DNA from 3 places in the Paenibacillus praedii genome. Region 3 is predicted to be linked to each of the others. Evidence: riboswitches for the same ligand, from Rfam matches in the RefSeq annotation. Region 3 holds a riboswitch; each other region holds the start of a gene.
The links. A riboswitch is a leader RNA that binds a small molecule or an ion and turns the genes downstream of it on or off. The one in region 3 is predicted to bind cyclic di-GMP.
Positions count from the first base shown of each region.

Region 1: it holds a riboswitch for cyclic di-GMP, as region 3 does, so the genes downstream of both, ACO9K6_RS00665 (methyl-accepting chemotaxis protein) here and ACO9K6_RS05605 (DUF342 domain-containing protein) in region 3, are expected to answer to the same signal.
Region 2: it holds a riboswitch for cyclic di-GMP, as region 3 does, so the genes downstream of both, ACO9K6_RS15330 (EAL domain-containing protein) here and ACO9K6_RS05605 (DUF342 domain-containing protein) in region 3, are expected to answer to the same signal.

Region 1 covers NZ_JBMWAM010000001.1:128,665-136,790, forward strand. The annotation lists gene ACO9K6_RS00640 (formate/nitrite transporter family protein) at 1-341, opposite strand, end outside; gene ACO9K6_RS00645 (response regulator) at 410-769, opposite strand; gene ACO9K6_RS00650 (chemotaxis protein CheX) at 773-1,240, opposite strand; gene ACO9K6_RS00655 (chemotaxis protein CheA) at 1,252-3,246, opposite strand; gene ACO9K6_RS00660 (chemotaxis protein CheW) at 3,260-3,688, opposite strand; gene ACO9K6_RS00665 (methyl-accepting chemotaxis protein) at 3,714-5,303, opposite strand; cyclic di-GMP riboswitch class I at 5,451-5,533, opposite strand; gene ACO9K6_RS00670 (Na-translocating system protein MpsC family protein) at 5,546-5,893, opposite strand; gene nasC (assimilatory nitrate reductase catalytic subunit NasC) at 6,296-8,126, opposite strand, start outside.
Region 2 covers NZ_JBMWAM010000017.1:401-8,526, forward strand. The annotation lists gene ACO9K6_RS15315 (SGNH/GDSL hydrolase family protein) at 1-481, opposite strand, end outside; gene ACO9K6_RS15320 (S-layer homology domain-containing protein) at 820-1,677, shown strand; partial or broken gene ACO9K6_RS15325 (carbohydrate ABC transporter permease) at 1,961-2,107, shown strand; cyclic di-GMP riboswitch class I at 2,241-2,336, shown strand; gene ACO9K6_RS15330 (EAL domain-containing protein) at 2,407-5,289, shown strand; gene ACO9K6_RS15335 (hypothetical protein) at 5,517-5,834, opposite strand; partial or broken gene ACO9K6_RS21005 (IS1595 family transposase) at 6,000-6,200, opposite strand; gene ACO9K6_RS15345 (alpha/beta fold hydrolase) at 6,260-7,132, opposite strand; gene ACO9K6_RS15350 (DNA-binding protein) at 7,380-7,607, shown strand; gene ACO9K6_RS15355 (cold-shock protein) at 7,777-7,977, shown strand; gene ACO9K6_RS15360 (cold-shock protein) at 8,048-8,126, shown strand, end outside.
Region 3 covers NZ_JBMWAM010000004.1:59,895-68,020, reverse strand. The annotation lists gene ACO9K6_RS05615 (glutathione peroxidase) at 15-560, opposite strand; gene ACO9K6_RS05610 (CcdC family protein) at 799-1,278, opposite strand; gene ACO9K6_RS05605 (DUF342 domain-containing protein) at 1,424-3,283, opposite strand; cyclic di-GMP riboswitch class I at 3,299-3,384, opposite strand; gene ACO9K6_RS05600 (winged helix-turn-helix transcriptional regulator) at 3,565-4,401, opposite strand; gene ACO9K6_RS05595 (Fur family transcriptional regulator) at 4,383-4,772, opposite strand; gene ACO9K6_RS05590 (EAL domain-containing protein) at 4,933-5,958, opposite strand; gene cls (cardiolipin synthase) at 6,545-7,993, opposite strand; gene ACO9K6_RS05580 (deoxyguanosinetriphosphate triphosphohydrolase family protein) at 8,116-8,126, shown strand, end outside.

The DNA.
Region 1 (8,126 bases), on a different contig from region 3:
AGTGTCACCCAGAACCAATTCGTGAGAAGCTGCCTGACGGTTATTTTCCCCGACATTAGGGCAATGGAGAGCGACATCATGTTGCCTGTTACTAATTCTCCCCCAGCTATGATCACTAAAATAAGTCCTACCGGAAATACTGCAGCTCCTAAAAACGAAGCAAAGCTCCCCCAGTCATCCGGCAAATTCGCACTTACTCGAATATGAACGAGAAAGCCGAAGGCTATGAAAGCTCCAGCTAAAAAACCTAAAACCAGTAAAGAGGGTAAGGTCAGAGACGCTTTGCGTTCTCCGGCCTTCATCGTTAGCTCAGCAATATGCCGAGGAGTATGAAATGCCATGATGTCCACCCACAAAATGATCTAAACGAAAGTGACAAACCATAATTGATTTATCCCTATTTCTATCATTAAGCTAATGCCTTTCTGATAGCTTCAAGCACCCTGTCGCCTTGAAAAGGCTTCACTACAAAATCTTTAGCGCCCGCTTGGATCGCTTGGACCACCATCGCCTGTTGTCCCATTGCGGAACACATAATGACCTTCGCTTTCGGATCGTTTTGTTTGATTCGCCTTAAAGCTTCTACCCCTTCCATTTCCGGCATTGTAATATCCATCGTAACCAAATCCGGCTTTACTTTTTCATATACTGCAATCGCTTCAATTCCATTTCCCGCTTCACCGACTACCTGGTGACCTCCTTTTGTGAGGATATCCTTTAACATCATTCTCATAAATGCCGCATCATCTACAACCAATATATTCGCCATCAACTATTCTCCCTTTTCCTTTTGTAATAATAAAATAAAATTCATCTCACCAATATTATGTATGACTAGTGGAACGGCGATCGCCTTATTATAGCCGTACATTTTTATTTCTCCCTCCAGAATAGTCGGGGGTGTAATATCAAACTTCAATCCCTTCTGGGATATATGCGTACAAACGTTTCCTGCTACCATGTTGGCTATCTCTCCAACAAAGCTATGAAGCATTTCACCTTCAAGCGCCATACCGAACATGCTTTCCCCTAATTTCCCGAATGTAGGGATACCTCCATCGATAACCAAACGTCCTTCTAAATCACCGGTAAAGCCCACCAACACACACATCTCGCTTAATAATACGGTTTCATTGTACAATCGCGGCTCTTCTATGTTCAGTGGCACGTGAAGCACCGCTCTAGCTGAAGCAATTATACTTTCTACGAGATCGTTCACACCTACATTGACTATTGACATTAAGATTCGCCTCACTTTCCGCTAAATTTGTTTATGATTTTTGACACTTCTAAGATTAGTGCTACTTTTCCGTCGCCTAATATCGTTGCCCCTGCAATACCATCAACTTTTCCAATATAGGAGCCCAGTGACTTGATTACGATTTCATCGTTACCGATCAGCTCATCTACAGCTAAAGCTAATCTCTTTTCTGCAGAACCTACGATCACGAGCGGGATATGGCGCTTCTCCTTCTGCGGTTTAGGCATACGGAAATGCTCATGAACCCAAGCTACCGGGATGACCTGATTTCTCAGCAAAATAACGGATTTCCCGTGAACCTGCTGAATATCATTTACTCTAACAATTTCAGCAATATTACTCATAGGAATAATAAAGATTTGGTTATAGAGTTTCACGAGCAATCCATCGATGATCGCTAATGTCAACGGGAGCTTGATTCTGAATCGTGTCCCCAGTCCCAGCTCCGTTTCGATATCAATCATGCCATTCAGCTTTTCAATATGGCTTTTGACAATATCCATGCCAACTCCACGGCCGGATACATCACTTAATACAGCAGCAGTCGAAAATCCGGGGCGGAATATAAGGTCGATGCCTTCCTTTTCAGTCAATTGATCCGCTTCTTCCTGATCGATAACGCCTTTTTGCACGGCCAATCTTTTCATTTTTGCTGGATCTATGCCTGCGCCGTCCTCTTCTACATAGATAACGACCTGATTATCCTCATGTGCCGCTTTGATTTTTAAAGCTCCTTTACGGGGCTTGCCCATTGTTTCCCTTATTTCAGGCGTCTCGATACCATGGTCCACTGCATTCCTTATTAAATGAATGAGGGGATCAGCGATTTCTTCGATTAGAGTACGATCCAATTCTGTATCTTTGCCTTCAACAATAAGATCGATCTCTTTGCCTAAATCTCGGGACAAATCACGGACCATTCGCGGAAACCGGTTGAACAGCTGTTCGATCGGGAGCATTCTTGCTTTCATTACACTTTCCTGCATATCTCCAATTACACGATCGAGATGGTCAGAAATCTGGCCCAATTCATTCACTGAATCGTCGGTAAATCTCCGACTCAATGTTCGTTCCACCTGATGAATGCGGGTACGATCTATAACGAGCTCGCCTACCAAATTCATGAGATGCTCCAGTCGTTCCACGCTGACCCGAATCGTTTGGGATTTGGTATGGCTTTTTGCAGCGTGCTGATCATTAACAGCAACGGTTTCTTGAGCCGACACCGTTGGACTGATCCTTGCCGCTTCGATGCTGTCTAACGGTTCCACCCACACATCGACCACTTCAATCAAATTGGAGGTGAGATCCTTTATCACCGTTGAGCTTTTGTCACCTGCAAATAGGAAGGTGATCTCGACAGGTGTATCCATCTGCTCATCGATCTCTTCTAATTTCGGTTCGGAACGTAAAACTTCTCCCCATTCGCATAATTTGGAGTGAATGACGCAAGCTCGTGCCCCTTTGATTACACATTCGGATACAATTTTCATACCGATCCAAAAAACTTGAAGACCCTGATCCTGAGCTTCTTGTGCCTTCAAGCGGGTATCTAAGCTTATCCCAAGTGTGCCTTTCACTTGTACAGTTCCAGAAGCAATTTCCGCAGGCTTTCCCGAAAAAGATTGAAGCTCCCGCAAGCATACAGATATATCTGTCGCCGAGCTTTCATTATCCACAACATCATGCTTTAGTTGTTTCAGGCAGTCCATTGACTGAAAGAGAAGATCGATTAGCGGGCTCGTGACCTCTAATTTTTTACTTCTTACTTGATCCAGGAGATGCTCCATTTCATGTGTCAAGTTCTTCATATCTTCAAAGCCCATGACTGCGGATGAGCCCTTTAAAGTGTGTGCTGCTCGGAACAAGCTTTGGATGACCTGCTCCGAATTCCCAGCTTGCTCAAGCTTTAAAATTTCCTCATCCATGAGCTGCAGCTGCTCCTCCAGTTCCTCCAGAAACAGCTCCCTGTATTCGGACAACATCGGGTCTTCTCTCCTATTCATGAAGCAATACGGTATCCAGCTTCAAAATTCCGACCAGGCTGCTATCCGTTAATCCGATTCCTGTGAAATAGTTGCCGTCAGGTCCGCCAACGCGTTCTGAAGGAGGCTGAATGTCTGTGAAAGTGGTAACTTTGTTCACGCGATCTACAATGATTCCAACAGTGTCATCTTGATGGTGAACAACTACTATTCGACTTGCCTTTGTATGCTCTTTTTCATGGAGTCGAAACAAGTTCCTGAGACTGATAACCGGTACAATCCTGCCCCTCAAGTTAATGACTCCTTTTACATAAGGCATGACATTCGGTATTTGAGTAATATCCTGCATTTTAATAATTTCATGTATATCCTGAATTCGAATGGCGTACTGTTCACTTTCGATGCCAAATTCAATATATTGCTCCTGCTTAGAAGCCTGCATCGCACTACCTCTTCTCTTCATTTAACTATTTAATGTTGAAAATGGATACGGAACTATTTAAATCCTGTGCAAGCTCAGCCAGGGATAGAGCCGTTGCTGCGGTTTCTTCGCTGCTTGCCGCTGATTGTTGCGTAGCTGCGGAAATGCTTTCAATTGAAATAAGCACTTCTGCGGATTGAGCGGCCTGTTCCTCACTCGCTGCGGCAATTTCCGTAACCTTAAGAGCAGATTGATTGACCATCGTAATGATGCTGTCAAACGCTTCACCGGTTTTTTTGGAAAATGCAACGCCTTCACCAACTGCCCTCACACTGTGTTGCGTATTCTGCTGCATACCTTTAATAATTGACGTTATTTGCTTCGTAGCTTCACTGCTACGTTCAGCCAATTTACGAACCTCATCGGCTACAACCGCAAACCCTCTGCCCTGCTCTCCTGCACGCGCCGCTTCAATTGCAGCATTCAATGCCAAAAGATTCGTCTGTTCTGCAATATCATCAATTACTTCAATAATTTCACCAATCTTATTTGAATCCTCTTCTAATCGGGACATCTGTTCATTAACCACAACCATGCCTTCGATGGACGAACGAACCACTTTGCCGCCTTCCATTGCAATATCCATTGTTGTATTAGACAGATCAGCTGCTTGCTCTGCACTCTGAGCCACCGAACTAATAGCTATTGACAATTCCGAGAACAGTTCATTCATCGTTTGAGCATCACTCGCTTGGCTGTTACTCCCTCTGGCTATCTCCTCGGTACTTGACGAGATCTGCTGGGAGGCAGCAGCAACGCTTTCAGCGGATACAAAAATGGCTCCGACGGTTGACCTTAAACTGATTACCATGTTGTTTATGGATGTCGCCAATTGTCCGATCTCATCTCTTGTATTGATATCCGATGTTTCTCTCAAATCGCCAGCCGCCACTTTACCAAGTAATCCCACCAGTCGATTCAGAGGCCGTGCGATAATTTGTGACATGAAATAACCGAATGCAATACTGAAAAGCAATGACACAATGATAATCGTTATGGTCATGGTTCGGGAGCCTTCGTACATCGCATTGGATTGCTCAAACCCATGTTGTGCTGTCGTAATATTCAAGGAAATCAGCTCCATTAAAACACCTTCTACCTGGTCACCGGCCGCTTTAAAATCAGGAGCGATTCTTTTATATTCGTCTATATCACCTGCATGTGCGGATTGCATAGCAAGTTCCAGCATTTCATTGTATGACTCCCATGCAGGATCAAATTTATTTATGACTTCCCTTTCCTGCTCACTCAAATCAGAATTACGGTATGTATCCATGTTCGTTAAAATTTGATTTTTTAATTCGTTTATATTATTTTCATAAATATTTTTGTCTGCACTTATAATAGCAATAAAGTTCATATCCCGGATATTAACTCTAATTTGCTGGTATAACACTTGAGAGGCAGCAATATCAGCAATGGGTACTAACCGTTCATTGTATGTGATTCCTACTTCATCATTGATTTTCCCCATATTAGACAAACCAAATATTCCAACGAATGCAAGTAGGATAGCCATCAAAACAAATGCGGAAATTAACTTCACAGACGTTTTCAAATTATAAAACCATTTCAAAATAGAACACTCCATCCTGTTTATAATATCTTCTGTCGTTCTATACAAAATCATTTATGTCATCTGCTATCCGCAGCTTATTGGAAATAAATTAAATTATCCCAAAAGATCGTATAAAAAAAGACCCAAAAGGGTCCTTACACCACTTTTGGTAGCCCGGCTGTCATAGCGTTCGCCTTAGACCCGTTGCTTTGCGTCCTTATCTTTCAATAAGTTTGCCTTTATCAATAGGAATAATCTTGTCACTTCTTAATAGGATGTTCAAAAACAAAAACCGAAACGGCTTGGTCATCTTTTATATGTATGTCCGAAAACAAACGAACCAATTTCGATCCAATCAACTCTTCCATCCCCTCAGGTACTTTGCGATTATAGTATTCCTGAATGAGCTTCGTTCGGGCCTGGTGAACCAAATTTCCGCCTTGCTCGGTCTGCGTCATGAACTTTTCGACAGGTGTAAGATTTCCGCTCATCGTCGTGATTGCTTGATTATCTACAAAAACAGTACGCACCTCATCCGGACCTTTGCCGAATAGATCCTTCCGCACCTTCCGAACCATTTCATTGAATAGATGTACTTTTTTTTGCATGACCCCTCGCCCCTTCAAGGATTTTCCATTTTCTTTGCTAGCAATCTAAGATTGTGTGGTATTTCCTCAAATTATAGTGGATGAGCAAAAAAAAACCATCGAAAAACAACTATATACCTTCAATCGGTACAAAGCTGTTTTATGATGGATGTATAGCCAACATCAGATTATGCCTTTTACCATTCCAGTCATCGTATCTATTCGTAGTGAAAGCAACTTCATACCAAATTACTCCACCATTGCATTATTTCTTATAATACACGCAGATATCACATGTGTCAAATGGACTAAATAAATCATCTAATAGGTATTTATACATGGGATTCTAATATTTATTAAAATCATTTAACTAAGACTTGCAGCATTATATATATCCTTGGTTTTAAAAAAGAATGGACAAAACTAACTTCTGCTGTATGTCTGTGAACGAAGCGATCTAATTGCTACGGTCGATGTTTTAAAGCCTGGCATTTTACAATGGGGATCAAGCTCGGGACTAGTCGCCTTATTCACGTTCTGTACCCCCCCCCAATGCATCGGCACAAATAGCGTATCTTCTCTTATTTTATCCGTGATTCGGCTGCGGACACTGAAGCTTCCTCTGCGAGAACGAACTTCGACCCACTCCCCATCTTCAATTTTATATTTTTTTGCTGTCTTGGAATGAAGCTCGATATAATTCTCCACGCTCCGTGCTGCGAGTGAAGCGCTTCTTCGTGTCTGTACCCCTGTTAAATAATGGGATAGCTCTCGTCCGTTCGTCATCGTGAGCGGATATGTTTCGTCAGGCTGCTCCTGAGGCAGCCGACTTTCTACGGGGAAGAAAATCGCTTTGCCGTCCGCATGAGCGAAAGTCTGCTCGAACATCATGCCGTTTATTGCTTGCCCCTCCGTTGAAGGACAAGGCCAATACACGCCGCCCTCTTGACGGAGACGTTCATACGTAATGCCATAGTAATCGGCTAGGCCACCGCGGGTGGCCTGTCTCAGTTCTTCGAAAATCTGCTCTGCCGATTCGAATGGGAAATATCGCTGCTTGCCCAGCATTGCAGCAAGCTCACATAGGATGGCCCAGTCATGCCTTGCTTCGCCTGGAGCGTTAAGCTTGGATTCTCGAAGCAGCACGCGGCCTTCCAAATTCGTAAGTGTTCCATCATTTTCCAAGTAGGCCGTCACAGGCAATACGACATCGGCCAGCTTGGCCGTCTCTGACAAAAACATATCTGCTACCACAAGGAAATCGATCTTAGACAACCCTTCCTCTACCCGATCTGCATTCGGATTTGAAACGACGGGGTTGGACCCCATTACAAACAATGAACGTATCGTTCCCTCGTGAACCAGCTCCATCATCTCATAGGCGGATACGCCTTTTCGGGGTAGCTCCTCGGGATCAACTCCCCATACGCCAGCCACATAAGCACGATCCTGCTCATCCTCTATGGAACGGTAGCCTGGCAGTTGATCACTCTTCTGGCCATGCTCTCTGCCGCCTTGTCCATTCCCCTGCCCAGTAACTGCACCGTAGCCGCAGCCTGGCTTGCCGATTTTTCCGGTAACGAGCACCATATTCAAAAAATTCCGAACGGCAGCATGCCCATCTGTCTGCTGCTCAACGCCTCTAGCCGTAAATATAATACCGGTACTCGCTTGACCATACGTCACCGCTGCCTTATGAATCATCTCTTTATCTACGCCCGTTAGATCTGCGATCTCTTCCAATTGGACTCCTGATATATGCTGCACAAGCTCAGTGTAGCCGTTTGTCCGGTCGTTTATAAAAGACTTATTTTCAAGTTTCTCGTCCATTAAAACTTTAAGCATACCGTTTGCAAGCGCAGCGTCCGTGCCGGGCTTGATTTGAAGATGAATGTCGGCAATTGCGGCGGTAGCGGTCACTCTCGGGTCGATGACAATAATAATGGCTCCGTTTTCCTTCGCTTTTGTAAAATAAGGCATTAATGTCGGCTGGCACTCCGCGATGTTCGTGCCGGCTAAAATAATGCAGCGGGCTAGCGGGATATCCGATAGCCGGCAAGTTAGACCGCGGTCGATCCCAAACGTTTTATTTCCAGCAGATGCTGCAGCAGACATGCAAAAACGCCCGTTATAATCGATATATTTCGTGCTTAGCGCTACTCTGGCGAACTTGCCCAGTAAATAAGAGGACTCATTTGTTAATGAACCGCCTCCGTATAAACCGATCGCATCAGGACCATAACGCCGGCTTACA
Region 2 (8,126 bases), on a different contig from region 3:
GAGCGATATTTACATCGTAGCTTCTTGCGAGCCTGCTCGTCATACGATTTAATCTGCCAATCCACTCAACCGCAATGGGACTGTTCGGAAATGGATTGTATTGCGTGCAGCAAATGATTCTGGCACGACTTCCTTTTTTTATATGAGTTAGAATGGCGTTTAAATTTGTCTTATAGTCGTTTAAAGCTTGTTGTGCATGTAATGGTTGCTGGTTTCTAAATGAAGACAGTGCCGAGTTGGCTAAATCCACTCCTCCGATCCATATAGAAACAACAGCAGATTCACTAATAATGGATGATCCCTGCCGTATCACCGCATTTAATAGATCATTGCTGCTCCAACCAGGCAGGGCCAAAACATACCCGGTAACCTTACGGGAGCGTGAATTTAAAGTAGATACGGCCAATTGGGGATAAGCCTTTGCCATAGAGGAGGCATTTTCTCCAAATGTAATGGAATCTCCAAGAGCTGTATAGATCATAAGAATATCACCAACCCCGTTTCATTATACATACTGCGCAAATAGCCTGATGAAAAATTAATTTTAAAGATCAACTGTTTGCTTGCTCGTGTATTTCTTCAAGTGCATCTTAGAAATATAATATTGTAATCATGTGCAGTTTGTGTGGACACTAACAATGAATGCTTCATGTCCATTTCTAATCCGTTTCCCCTCCCCCCCCATGTAAAACCCCGATTTTCTTATTTCCGCGGCAGTTGCTCACTACAATGAAATAAAATACGCCAGAATGTTTTTTTGAGGAGGAGATTCAACAACAATGTTTCTCCATTGCGATGCGGAAAGAAGCGAATGCCCATATGTACGCTATTGAAGTTCCTGCTGAATTCCTCACCAAGTACGGAGAGAAATTCCAAATTAAGCTTTCAACGGAGCTGGGCAGCATGCTCCTTCGAGGAAACATGCTGGCTAATAATGAAGCGGCAGGAGAACAAGAAAAGATATCCATAATGATGGCCAAATCTGAGGTTCCGCAAAATGCCGCAATTCAAGGGAAGGTAGGAGTCGTTATAGACCTGCACGTTGAATCGGAGGGGCAAGCTCTTGCTTATAACAATAAGGATGCTGCTGTGACGGTGCAAATTCCTTATGCGCTAAGCGAGGAAGAGCTGGAAAATGTAGAATTATTGTCAGTTTGGTACGTGGATGAGCAAGGTCATGTTCAGTTGGTGCCTACTGGAAAATATGATTTTACTTCTAAGGAAATGCGCTTCCAAACAAGCCACTTTAGTAAATATGCCATTTCCTATTTAACAAAATCATTTAATGATCTAAGCCCAGTCCCTTGGGCTCCACAAGCGATTCAGGTACTAGCATCGAAAGGTATTATTAATGGCGTCACGGATCGTTCTTATCAACCGGGTTCCTTCATAACCCGCGCCGATTTCACGAAAATATTAATCGAAGCGCTGGGCATCACAGCAGCTGTAAATACATCCTTTGTGGATGTAAATCAAGATGATTATTACTATGAAGCGGTAGGAATCGCACATTCGCTAGGAATCATCGAAGGAAGTGGAGATCGCAAATTCAAGGCTTTGATCTCAGGTTATGCTGCAGATGCTGTTGCAGCATTGGTGAAGATGGGATTGGTGCGCAGGGAAGTTATGGCCGAATCGAACCTATGCAGCCTACAACGCGTGCTGAGGCTGCAGTAATCGTGTATAAATTAATTAACTATGTATTCAATTCATACAATTAATAACTGAATAACTGAATTATCCTCTCACCGTGCTAACAATCCTTTGTTGGCACGGTGTTTTCATAACCGTAAATTATTTTTCAAACGAGTAATAATTGTTGATGACGTTAATGCCCTCTCGCGGGCTATCATAATGGAAACAGAACAGAAAGAGGTGCAATCGTGGAACCTGCCATTACTGCGAACAAAAATAATCGAACGAGTGCCAGAAAAAAACGACTTCAAGAAAGCATTGCCGGAAATTCGAACAGGATGTCTTCAAGTATCCGATTGAATGGATTCCTACAAATTTTAATGGCCCTACAAACTACATGAAAGTTTGGGTAGGGGATTATCCGTTTTACCTCTATTATTGGAATACGATCAAAGTTACGCTTTTGACGACATCAGAGCGGCAGCCTTTTTAATATGGTAAAATACATTTAAGATAAGGCTATTGTTTCACCCAGTAGTATAAACTATAATGAGTACTAATTGTAGTTTATTGTCGATACATATATAGTCGTTCTGAAAAATTTCATAACGAAAGGGCACACTCGTTGAAAAATGAGGTCGCAAAGCTATAGGGGCTATCACATTTCCGGATTGGAAATGTTATGCCAGCCAGTTACCGAAGGTAAGGAAACTCTTCTTTTCGGGAGAGTTTTTTTTGTTGCTACAAGAAGATTTAAAAGGTGGTAGAGCAGTGAGTAAATGGAATAAGCCGATCTTTCATATCATAGCGCTGATTGTATTCGCACTTTTAGGCAATATGTTCAACCTGTCTCTTTTGCTTGGGGTCAATTTTATTTTTGGCAGTATATTTACCTTGTTATTATTGCGAATATACGGTCTGAAATGGGCATTAGTGGCATCAATTATTGTGAATGCTTATACCTTGCTGCTATGGAACCATCCTTATGCTTTCATTGTTTTTGTGCTGGAAACGCTATTTGTCGGCCTCTTCTCCAGAGGAAAGAAGATTGTTCTAAATGTTACTCTATATTGGGTGATTTTGGGTATGCCGCTCATTTTTGTGTTTTATCATTATGCTCTGCATATGAATGTCACTGCTTCCTTGCTCATCTCGCTTAAGGATGCGGTGAATGGCATCTGGAATGCATTGATTGCCAGCTTAATCGTTACCTATTTGCCTCTTATTAAATGGCCGGCATTCCAGAAACGTAAAATATCCAGCTCCTTTCACGAGGTTTTATTCAACCACTTTGTCACACTGATCTTCCTTTCTTTGCTTCTTGTGACAGTGATGATCGGCCGCGAACAATACCGCAATATCAAAGAGGAAATAAAATCTGAGACGGAAGCGGATTCCTCCCTCATCCGCAATGACATCATGGATTGGGGAAAAGCCCATGTGGCTGCGGTGAACCTGTTATCGATGGCAGCAGCTGAAAATAGGCTGGAAAAGCTGGACTACTTGCAGCGCCAAGCCGCTTCAGTCCAGACGTTATATCCGGATTTTATTAATTTGTACATTGCTAATCGCAATGGAACTACTAAGGTATTCAATCCATTGCGAAATAACAAAGGAGAGTCAACGATCGGCTTAAACTTCGCGGATCGGCCTTACTTTGAATACATGAGAGAATATCACCAACCGGTTGTTTCCGATGTGTTTCAAGGAAGAGGCGGAATAACCGTGCCCACTGTGATTATTGGCAATCCTATTATGATTAACGGAGAGTTTCAAGGGGCTGCCGTAGGTGCGCTTGATCTTAACTACATTACAACAGAGTTAAAAAATCTGGTGAAAAATAGCTTAATGTATGTCACGATCGTAGATCAAAATAATAAGGTCATTGCAAGCACCCGTGATGATCTAGCCGTTATGAACGAGTATGACTGGACAAAAAGCGGTGGAATACATGTATTGGATGACCGTTTGTACCACTGGTACCCAGACACCATCAAAAATCCAATGAGCAGATGGGGAGAGTCCTCTTATTTTAAAATCATGACGATTCCGCATATGGGGGATTGGCGTATTATAGCCGAGACACCGATTGCTCCTTATCGTGACCGTTTGTATAGCTTTTACATTAATATATTTAGTATCTTATTGGTCTGTGGATTGTTATCCATTCTCATTTCCAATATGATTAGTCGTATTATCGTTAGACCGATCAAGCAATTAACCTACACGACCACAGATTTGCCTGAGAAAATAGCCGAGAACCAGCTCGTGAACTGGAAGGGCAGTTTCATAGAAGAAATTAATACCCTTATTTCGAACAGCAAAGAAATGGCTTTGAGAATTCAAAGCATGTTTGCAGAAATTCAGCTTTTGGCATATTACGACAGCTTAACCGGCTTGCCCAACCGAGTCTACTTTAATCAACGACTGCAAGCCTACTTGGAGGAAGCGAGTGACCTTGGCCACACGGCAGCCGTCCTGTTCATCGATATCGATCGATTTAAGATGGTGAATGATATGTTTGGTCATGCAAATGGCGACTCGTTATTAAAGGAGGCGGCCCGGAGGATTCAAGGCTGTATTGGTCAGGACGCGATCCTCTCAAGGATGGGTGGTGATGAGTTTGTCGCATTACTTCCGAATAGGACCCGTGAACAATCGGAACAAATCGTCCAAACCGTCCTTCAGGCATTTAAAATACCGATGTCGATAAGTGATCATGAAGTGTATACCACACCAAGTATCGGAATCAGCCTCTTTCCATCGGATGGGAAAAGTGACTTGGAGCTCATCAAGAACGCGGATCAAGCGATGTATGCGGTAAAAGAGACAGGTCGTAATGGGTATAGTTTCTATGAGGGAAAGCTAAACACGTCCTTGTCAAACAAGATGAGCCTGGAGACGATGCTTTATAAAGCATTGGATAATGACGAGTTTGAACTATTCTATCAGCCTCGAATGGATTTGAAGACGGATCAAATCATAGGATTAGAGGCTCTGATTCGATGGCGGCATCCTGTTCAAGGCATGATCAGCCCAGCGGACTTTATACCGATAGCCGAAGAGACCGGTCTGATCAGGCCCATTGGAGAATGGGTGATGCGAACGGCTTGCGCGCAAAATAAAGCATGGCAAAATGAGGGCTACGAGCCTGTCTGTGTCTCCGTCAATCTATCCGTAAGACAATTCAAAGATGAGAATCTTGTTCGGATCATCTCAGATATCCTAAACGAGACCCGGCTTGATCCCCAATATTTGGAGCTGGAGATTACGGAAAATATAAGCATGAACATTGAAGACCAGGTACTTTCCATTTTACAGGAGATAAGAAAGTTGGGTGTGAAGATTTCCATTGATGATTTCGGTACGGGGTATTCTTCTTTGAATTATCTTAAAAAATACCCTATCGATTTTCTTAAAATTGATCAGTCTTTCGTTCGAAACATTCAAGGCCAATCAAATGATGAGCCCATTGTGAAGGCCATCATCTACATCGCGCACAGCATCGGTTTAAAGGTTATAGCGGAAGGCGTCGAAACAAAGGAGCAATTGGACTTGCTGCGTGAATTGCGTTGTGATGAGGTTCAGGGGTATTTTATAAGCAAGCCGTTACAAAGTGAAGGGGTAAAGGATTTCTTATTCGCTGCACAGTAATGGGATTTAAAAGACGATAACTCGAATCGAAGAAGCAGTCAAAAAGGCTTAACCCACCGGTTCAATGTCATTAAGATAAGGCGCAGAGCCAAATATCAAGAAAAAGAGCAGGTTATCAAAAAGATAACCCGCTCTTTTTCTTATGTAAGGCTCTGTTAAATTCTAATGTTGATAATTGACCATTATAAAACCGCCTTGGCGCGAAGGCGGTTATTGAGCTATTGAATTCATTTATATATGATGTCATGACTCACCACTTTGCCGTTTTCATCAAAATGAAGTTGCAATAAAGTAACCTTAACCCCTAATCCCGCACTCCCGATGTAGTACAAGAATGTTCTTGATGGTTCAGTTAACTGTTCTGCTGGTTCTCCAAGCAAGTCGATTATTTCATTCTCTGTCATACCCTTAAGTTTATACTTACTTGTTAAACTGCCCATCATATCGTGTCTCTCTTCTGGTTCTTTTAGCCATACTTCTTGGTCAAATTGGCTACATGAACAAAGAATGAGTACCATTAAAAACGAGATTATAGTTTTCTTCATCGGAACATCCCCTCAGTTCATCAAGAATAAGCAGAAAGCCGAAGCTTTTTGTTCGTGTCGGTGACAGTAAACAGGCACGATTTGACCAACATATTTTTCTTATTCGATGCTGTATTCTCATATTCCTTGCTGTCCATATAACGGAACCAAGCCAAATAATGTTGCTTGGTCCTTGCTGATACCACAATATAGGGCTTTTCCGCCTCGTTTACGTGGCTTGCGTTCGGTGATGTTCCGCTTGCCCTTTTCCGAGTACAGAAAGTAGGTCTCGTCCATGTCAACGATACCTTGGAATGACTCGGTTGGAATCTGTTTCAGGGCAGCAAGAATCTTATGTCGCCAGTAAAATAAGGTGACATGTGTGACTTCGTCGTTTACTCATCTTATGTGTATTCTTTTATCGGCGAATTTCATAAGAAATTTTATCATTCAAGCTGCCGCAGCTGATGCGATTCCGCCATCTCTGGGTCTATCTTGTAAGCTTCTGGCGCTAGGTTATCTTCCTCCGTGTTCTCCAAATCCTCGCGTATGAGTAAATGAACCCACTGGCGTATGGCCTCACTCATTTCGTTAGCCGCTTTCGTCGGCAGCTGGTGCTTTTCTTTGCTGAAAGTAACAAGCGTAGCATGGGGAAGCCCCTGCAGCAGTTTTTTGCTGTAGCGCTTAAAGCCGCTGTCTTTTCCTCCATAGAGTAGAAGGATAGGTGCTTTGATTTTGGAGAGCTGCTTCGTGCAATTATAGTTCAGACTGTAACGGTAATATTGATGGATATTGCGGGTGTTCCCGTTTTTTGTATCGTTCAGCAGATTGCGAAAGGTTTGGACGCTGTCAGCATTGCCCCATGTAATGCCCAGCATTAGTATGCGGATCGCAGACTTCCATCTGGACAAACCGATCGCGATACGAATACGATTCCGCAGCAAAACATCGCTTGCCTCTGACATGGCACTAATAAGAACCCCGCCTAAAAAACGATCCGGATAATTAAGCATGGCTTCCAATGCGACAGTTCCTCCGGTCGAATAACCGCATACGATGGCTTGTTTGATGTTCAGATGATCCAGCAGCTGTATAATATCCTCGGCAATCAGCTTATAGGTGATAGGGGTCCTTGATTCCTCGCTTCGTCCATGTCCACGGATATCAAAGGTGATGATCTGATATTCATCGGACAGCTGCGCAAGCTGATATTGGAAATTAGCACTTGTAAGCAGAGGGGGATGGATGAACACAAGGGGTGTTCCTTTACCGTTTGTGTGGAAATGGAGCCTGACTCCGTTAATTTCCTTGATGGGCATAAATATTCCCTCCTTTGATCGATCGTAAAAATTCTCATTTAGCTTTTCCTGACAACGTATTAAATTATCCCAGGTTGCTTTGTTTTTCCAGAATAAGCTCGATCTTACCTTGGAGAAGAGAGTGTGACTGCAAGCATTTCATCTCTAAGGGACGTCTTCTTCATTGGCGATAACTTTATCCATTCGCGCTTGAACATGTTATAATAGAAAGTATTCCGATTGATTAGGAATAAGAAGGGATGCTCATATGCAGGGGTTTGAAGACTGGAACCAGAAAGTGAAAAAAACATTTAATGCAACAAGCAATGAAGATGTATTGACAGTAACTGAGGCAGGACTATCGTTAGGCCTATCCAAAGACCACATGAAAATATATGTGGATAAACATAAATTAACCAAAGTTCCTATTTCAAGAAGTGTCCATAGATACCTGTTATTAAAAAGCGAGATTGATCAAATTGCGGGTACGAAATAAAAAAATGAATAATTTTCTTCAGCTTTGCAATTTTAGCAAAGCTGTGTTATAGTTAGTAAATCGTATATGAGACTTCAAGTCACATATTGGAAAGGGTTGCGATGCTGCCTTTTTCGGTATGTGACTTTTTTAATCGTCTATGTAATGTTTTATAAAAGGAGGAAATAACATGCAAACAGGTACAGTAAAATGGTTTAACGCAGAAAAAGGATTTGGTTTTATCGAGGTAGAGGGCGGCGACGATGTATTCGTACATTTCAGTGCAATCACTGGCGACGGCTTCAAATCGCTTGACGAAGGCCAACGCGTTGAGTTCAACGTCGTTCAAGGCAACCGTGGCAAGCAAGCCGAAAACGTTGTAAAATTGTAATATCCAGCTACCCTGCTTCGACGAAGTAGGGTAGCTTTTTTTTAGAGGCATAGAAGGGGCGTGCTTGTCTATGTATTACTCTCGGAAGAGACCTATAGCAGATTTTCCATGCGAAATGACGGCCATTTGGTCGTGTACGAAGGAAGGCT
Region 3 (8,126 bases):
TGGGTGAGGGAGCACTACAGCAATTGCTCAATAGCAGCCTTCATATCAATTGGTTCAGTGGTCGATTCGAAACGATTGACGACGTTGCCTTCCCGATCGATCAGAAATTTTGTGAAGTTCCATTTGATCGAGTTGCCCTCAAGGTAATGAGGGAGCTCCTCCTGTAGGAAGGCATTCAGCATTTTGCCGCTTGGTTCATTTGTATTGAAGCCCTCAAAGGGCGCCTCCTCTGTCAAGTATTTGAAAAGAGGATGAGCTGTCCTGTCACGCACATCAGTCTTCGCAAACAAGGGGAAGGTCACACCGTAATTAATTTCGCAGAAGCTCTGCACATCCGAATTCGCGCCTGGCTCCTGTTCACCAAACTGATTGCTTGGGAAGCCGAGAATTTCCAGTCCTTGCTCTTTGTACTCCACATACAGCTTTTGTAAATCGGCATATTGCGGTGTAAATCCGCATTTACTTGCAGTATTTACCACGACTAATACCTTTCCCTTATATTGTTCCATGCTCACCTGTTCACCATGGATCGTCTCTACTTCAAAAGAATGAATACTCATTGCTGACTGCCTCCTCTAGTTCGATATACATTTTAGAAAATTTAATTGTATGCAATTTATAATATAACAAGAATACCACGCCAGTAAACAAGCTGTCAAACAAACGGATGCTGGGCATACTATAAACGATGACAAAAAAACCACTTCCCCTAATAGCCATTGGCTAGAAGAAAGCGGTTCTTTTCATTCGTTTTACCCGTTATAAACTTCGAATTCCTATTCGTTTTCCCCTCACAGCCTACGACTCTACCTTTTGCAGCCTCATATAGTCGCTCACCATAGCAAGACGCCATGGAATAATCATGCCGAACGCAACCAGATAGAAGATTGCTCCCGTCTGCGGGATCGACATATATTGCTCCACGACGCTATGAAGCGATAGCCGCACCGCAAAAAGCGTGATCATAATGAACAGGAATGCTTTGGAGCGTCTCACATAAATCTCGGACTGCACCCGCTCCAATCTCGTAGTCACTATTAAAGGAAATGCGAAGATCAGCAATCCTGTACCGAATGCGGATAACCCCCACAACCACGGAATATGCGTGGCCGAGAAGGCGAACATGATAAATCCGGTAGCCATACCCAGCGGAGGGATGATGATTTTCCGCAGGGAGGTCGGTTGTTTTCCCGCCCGCAAGCGAAGGATCATAAGTGCAGTAAACGCTAGCAGCGATACGATGATCGAGCCGGCCTGGATCATTTCTGTAGACAGCATCACCTGTCCCTACCCCCATTTTCCTGGTGTAGATGCCCTTTTATTTCTCTTATCGTACTTCAAAACGATATGATGCGCAAATGGGGATTCACCTGGAAAAGCGGCTCACCAGCAGTCCGATAACTTAGCTCGATAAATACTCTGCTTAAGCCATTCGTTTTAAACTGTTGCGATCAAACGTCTGATCTTCAACCGGCTCAAATATATCCATACTGTACCGGTCCACGATGACTCGACCTTCAAACATTTTCTTAATAACGATTTTCTTGGTTGCCTTAAGAATGGTGGCAGCTCCCGTAATACCCCCTACATACATGGCAGATATGGTATCTCCCGCTTCAAGCTTGGAACCTCGACATACGGAGTTATCCAAAAAGAAAATGATATTCCCTGCTGAGTAAAGATCACATTGGATTACGCCTTCTCTTCGAATCAGAATATCCCCATTCGACTTTAATGTGGATTTTTGACCTTGGTTAATGTTGATCTGAACATGTGATTCCTGACTTAATGCGATTCTCATGAAGGCTTCCTTCAAAACACGCATAAAATCTTCCATTCTCGGAGCTGTCATCATCTCAACAATTTTAGTGGGCTGCAAAAATAAATCCAAATAGTATTTCAGTTGCTGCAATGCGTCTTTATTATAAGACTGTATACTTGAAATCACGCCAAGCAGTTCCTTCACAATACCCCATACTTGCTGGTATTTACTCTCCGTAATGAGCAGCAGCACCTGCCCATATCGTATCTGTATATTCTTCTTGCCTGTTTCATGGAGTAACATTTTTACGCTTTCCATCATTTTCTCGAGAATGTCCTTTAATTGTTTAGAACTGTTATAAAGCCTGTTGTATAACATCCCGAAATATCCAGAATACAAATTGCTTCCTATGACGTTTCCCTTTACCGCAATACTTCCCGTAGCGGTTAAGGTCGAATTAAAAACACTGCCAGCCACGTAAATATTCCCAAGCGATTCAATAATCATGTTATCCATAACATCACCGTAGACAATCACGTCACCGGAAAATACAATATTTCCGGTTTGTAAATCAACATTACCGGGTACTAAATAAGCAGTATTAATATCAAAGTATTTTATCTGATTCCCCGTAACTCGAGGTCTCCCCCCTTTCAGAGCGATGACAGTGGAATCTGCTGTAATTTCCACGTTATCCTTCCCTGCAATACGAATGTCATTGACCGGATCGGAGGGCAACACATTTCCATACACATCATACCCCGCCTGCCCTTCAACAGGCGGGGTTTTCTTCGCAATGACATCTCCTCTTTTGACGGAAGGAATGTTTACATAATTTTTATAATCAACTACACCTCTTACCTCGGTAAAAATATTCTCGATATTTTCTGAAAAGAACAGATCCAACTGGGCATCTTGGCCTTGAACAGGGAGTTTGCCTTCCGCAATTTTCACAGGTCGATATGAAGGCTGAAGGATCTCCATTTGCACAGCTGGCACATCAAGATTTATCCTAATATTTTTATTTTCAATTTCTGTAAGAACATCTTGCAGATTCACTGTTTCTAAAATGATTGATGTATCTTCCTCCGCTATAAGTGTTACTTCCAATGCCGGCGCCTTTTCCGCTAACGACCACGCATATCTCTTTGGTCGATGGATGGTTAAAAATGCATTAATCTTATTTTCGGATACCGACACTTGAAATAGGCACTGCTCTTCGACTTTCCAATCTATTACGCTTTCAGAAGTAACCTTTGCCTCTGTAAAGATCTCTTGTTCATCGACAAACAGCCTAACAGGAGGCTTTGCCTTGATGACCGGGAACTTCCCCCCGTTTAACGGATTCATAACAATAATTTTTCCATATTCAACCTTAATATATCCGTTCTCTACCTTATCATCTATGTTAAGATCAGTTGTTGAAGATGCCCTTATCCCTTCTCTTTCCTCTGCTCGAGAATCTTGGTCGAGTATCTTTAATAAATTCAATATTTCTTGCTCACTCATATGATCTGACATAGGAATCACCTCACCTTCGGTAACTTGGCGGCCATAGAATGTTCTTCCTTAGGTCCATAGCTTTGCGTCCCTACTTTTCAATAGGTTTGCCGTTTCGATTGAGCATTATATAGTTCAATTTAACTATATTATATTTGCAAATCGTAAACCTTACAACAGATTGTAGTAGAATCGACACTTTGACGGCTTATAATTTATGAAACTCATAATGGAACAATGACCATTTCATGAAAAACTGGCGCATGCTCACTAGGAGCATGCGCCAGTTTTTAGGTTTATTGTTAATGGTCGTGGCCATCCGCAATTCGGTAACCCACGCCGCGTACAGTTACAATGTACCGTGGTGAAACCGCGCTGTCCTTAAGCTTTTTGCGCAAGCTCTTAATATGGGCATCCACCAGATTGCTGCCTCCGAAGTACTGCAGCCCCCATACATTGTCTAGCAGCGATTCACGGGAGAGGACCGAGCCGTCCGACGAGATAAAATGAAGCAGCAGATCGTATTCCGTCTTTGTCAGTTCGATGCGGCAGCCGCCGCGATCAACCGTCATTTTTTTTAAATCGATGCGAATGTCCTTAAACACGCGGATATCCTCGGTGAGCATGTTCATTGCGACTGCAGGTCGATTCTGAAGCATGCGATTAATCAGCTGAACGGCCTCCTCCGGCTTCGCCGGCCATACAAGAAGCTCCGCTGCTCCAAGGGCAGCTGTCTCACGCTTATCAAAGGATTGTTGATCCAGCAGGACGAGAACCGGCACAGCGTGACGCTCGGCTGACTGCAGCAGCTCCTGTCCTGCTTGCAAAGTGTTTCCGTCTGATGTGTTAATAACGGGGATGGCATCATAAACGAGAAGCTCCGGCTGCAGGCTTTGCAGCATGTTCTTGTTGAAATCATGCAAGGAAAACACGTCGAAGCATTCCGCAGAAAGCGCTATGAGCAGGCTCTTCACGCGCTCGGGCAGCGGGCTAATAATCATTATCCGCTGCGTTAGCGAACAGAGCGTCCCGCTTTGAACCTCTTTATCTCCGGAATAGCTTGCTGGATCAAGACTGTCGAATACGGCGCTCACACTTATATTTATCTCATCTGTCAGCATTATTTTGTCATCGCGCATTGCTCACAAACCCCCTCTAAAACGACCTGTGCATGCTCGATCGTATATTTCGTTTCCAGAGCCACCTTCTTCAGCCATTCCTCCGGCAAATCAGCGAGCACCTCATCTACTCTTCCACACTTTGTGCATACGATATGCTGGTGCTCGTCCGTTCGGGCATCATAACGGCTTACCGTTTCACCCAGCTTCAGCTCGCGAATTAATCCGACATCTGTTAAATAACGCAAAGAATTGTATACCGTTCCATATGCGAAGTTAAAGCCCTTGCCGCGCAGTCTCTCAATGACATCGGCTGCCGTTGGATGGTCTTGCGCATGCTGTACCACTTCAAAAATCGCTTTACGCTGCACCGTCAAATTGATTTTGTTCATCATGCCAACCCGCCTTCATTTTAATGATTTAGACTAAGTATAAATATATATTCATATTTGGTCAACCTTTAAAATAGCATCCTCAGCTGCCGTTATAGATAGTCGCAGGAAAAAAGCCTGACAGCTTCTTGCAGCTGTCAGGCTTCAATTTTATGTATAATCAGAATCCAACTAACTGCGGCTGCGCTGTTGGCTTACCGAAATAGTACCCTTGGAACCACTCATATCCAAGCTCCTTAAGACTTTCCATGTCATCGCGGCTCTCGATGCCTTCGGCCAATAATTTCGCCCCTTTGTCCCCGGCAATTTTCGCTACCTCCATAGCTACCTTCCGTTTGGCAGGATCATTGCTGACACCCTGCACAAACTCCATTGCCAGCTTCACAACATCAGGCTCCAGCTCGGCAAGCACCTCAACACTGTTAAAGCCTGTCCCAACATCATCGAGCGCGTATCGGAACCCATATTCACGATAATAGTTCAGAATGCTCTTCAGATGCTCCAGATTTTTCACTTCGGCGCTTTCCACAACCTCAAATACTATGGATTCCGGCGATATGCCGATCTCTTCAACCAGCTTAACGGTAGATTGCAAGCAATGCTGCGGATTATAAATAGAAGTTGGCAAAAAGTTAATAAACGCCATCTTCCCCTTTACTTGTCCCGCATTCCTTACCGCTTCCAAACGGCATGCTCGGTCGAGCGCGAACAAACGATTTCGCTGCTTAGCAGCCTCGAACATATCGTATGGGGAAATCATTTTCCCATCCGCCGACAACCCCCGTGACAGCAGTTCAAAACCAATCGGTTCAACGTCGGATCCCTTCATCGCAACGATAGGCTGGTAATAGGTTTGAATAGATGGCTTGCGAATGACGTCATCGATCCAATGCGCATCACGCTCCTGCTGGAACTGCTCAATAGGCCGCAGCCTGTCGATGGCAGCTGAAGCCGCTTCTCGCTTCGCTTCTACAGCCTTGATTCCGCCAACGTTCAAGTGTGCAAGTGCATAATCAAGCATATTATAAAATAGTTTCTCATGCAGCCAATAAAACTGGTCATTGATTTTAACTTGCTGCGAAGCTGGATAGTTCGCTACGTACTTGTCGAGAAACGCCGCTTCCGAACGTTTATCAAAGTAGACGCTATATCCCTTCTCTTCCACCAGACAGCTCTCACATTGCATCGCATACAACCTTCTCTCCACCTGAATTTACAGTCTTGCTTGCAAGACTCAACCCGTTACTACTACTACTATCATACGGAATCTATGAAGCGGTTACAATTTTTTTGTCGAAACAAATAAACTGAATATTTACAAAATTCAAACAATGTTGTATACTTAGCCTATACCAAGCGAAAGGGGATAGCCCATTGGACTACGTTAGCGAAGCATGTCTCTGAAACTCGGAGATCGATAGCGAGTTAGCAATTAGGACATGCGGGGACCCGGTTTAGCAATAAAGCAGGATGATTCTTGTAAGTTGTAAGTAAGTAATAAGTTTAGAGCGTTACAGTAATACACGGTTACTTGATAGGTACTTATCAACAGGGAAAGGATTTGTAGCAAATCAAAAGAAATTTGATTAAGGTCGGTAAGCTTATGGATCAAGGTCGAAATGGTTTGTAACAAGTCGAAAGGAAAAGAGATTAAGCAGTGTTTAGAAGCGGATTGGAGCGTTAGAATAAATTGAATAGTTGTTTAACAAGCACGTGAAGGGATTCTGGTTATCATCGATAAGCAGAATCCCTTCGTACGTGTTTTTATGTTTTTAGAGAATCGGACTGAGCAATCTTGAAATCGATTCTTTAAAGCGATTCATCAAAGGACGAGCTTGATACAACTCGATGGTGAGCAGTTTGCTATGCTCCTGATCAATTTCAAATATACGTTGCAGTTCCGCTGCTGTCTGCGTATCATAGATAAACGCATTCATCTCAAAATTCAGCTTAAAGCTGCGAATATCGAGGTTAGCCGTGCCAACGGACGCCACCTTGCCGTCAATGACAAGCGTCTTGGCATGGAGAAAGCCTTTCTCATACATGTAGCATTTGACTCCGCCTGACAGCAGCTCTCCCAAATACGAATGAGTCGCCCAATACACGAAGAAATGATCTGGCATGCTGGGCAGCATAATCCGGACATCGACGCCGGATAGGGCCGCGATCTTCAGAGCGGCCATAAGACTCTCATCTGGCACGAAATAAGGCGTCTGCAGACAAATTGTTTCTTTGGCCGCATAGATCATTTTGATGTAAGCATCCTTAATTTGTTGATACTCCGTATCCGGACCGCTCGCCACCAGCTGCATACCGATTGTACCCGTCTCTTCGCTAATAATAGGGAAATAACGCTCATTCAGCTCGATTTTGCTGGAGGCTGCGAGATTCCAGTCCATAAGAAACTGCGCCTGCATTTGCAGCACCGCATTGCCCCGCACCTTCAAATGCGTATCCCGCCACTCGCCGAAATGCTCATCCAGTCCAAGATACTCATCCCCGATATTAAAACCGCCGATATAGCCCACATGACCATCAATAATAACAAGCTTGCGATGATTGCGATAATTAATCTTCAAATTAAGATAAGGAATACGCGATGGAAAAAATGCCGCTTCCCGGCCACCCGCTGCCTTCAGCTCATTGAAATATCGTCTTGGCAGATTCGTGCTCCCGATATGATCATACAAAAATTTAACCTCTACGCCCTCAGCAGCCTTTTCAGCCAGGGCCTTCACCAGTCTTCTGCCCAGTTCGTCATCTCGAACAATGTAGTACATGAGATGAATATGATGTTTGGCCTCTTTCATGTCCTGCAGCAAGGCATCGAACTTCTGAGTGCCCTCGGTAAAGATTTCAACGCTATTATTGCTCGTAAACACCGCATAGCTTGTTTTCAAATTCATATAAATCATGTCCTGATAATCCTGTGTCGCCCGATCTTGGAATACGAGCTCTCGATCACGAAGCTGGCGTTTCTGCCGTTCCACCGTGTGCTCAATAATTCGCTGGCTGTCGCCGAGCAGCTTGTACAGCTTTCTTTTCCGAACCTTCTGCCCCAAAATCAGATACAGTATAAATCCGATGACTGGAATAAAGAACAGCACCATCACCCAAGCCCAGGTGGTACTGACATTCCGACGTTCGAGAAAAATAACAGTCAGCGCCAAAAAAATATTAAGCAGCGTAATTAGTGCGTATGCATTTTGCATAATAGCCATGTCATTATAGCACCTCAGTCATCTCTACAAGTTAATGCGATCATACTCTATGGAAGATTTATGTTCAAGCATGAAAATATGCTACAATCTCAACAAGCACAAGAGGTATTGGAGGGACTACGATGGATAAACG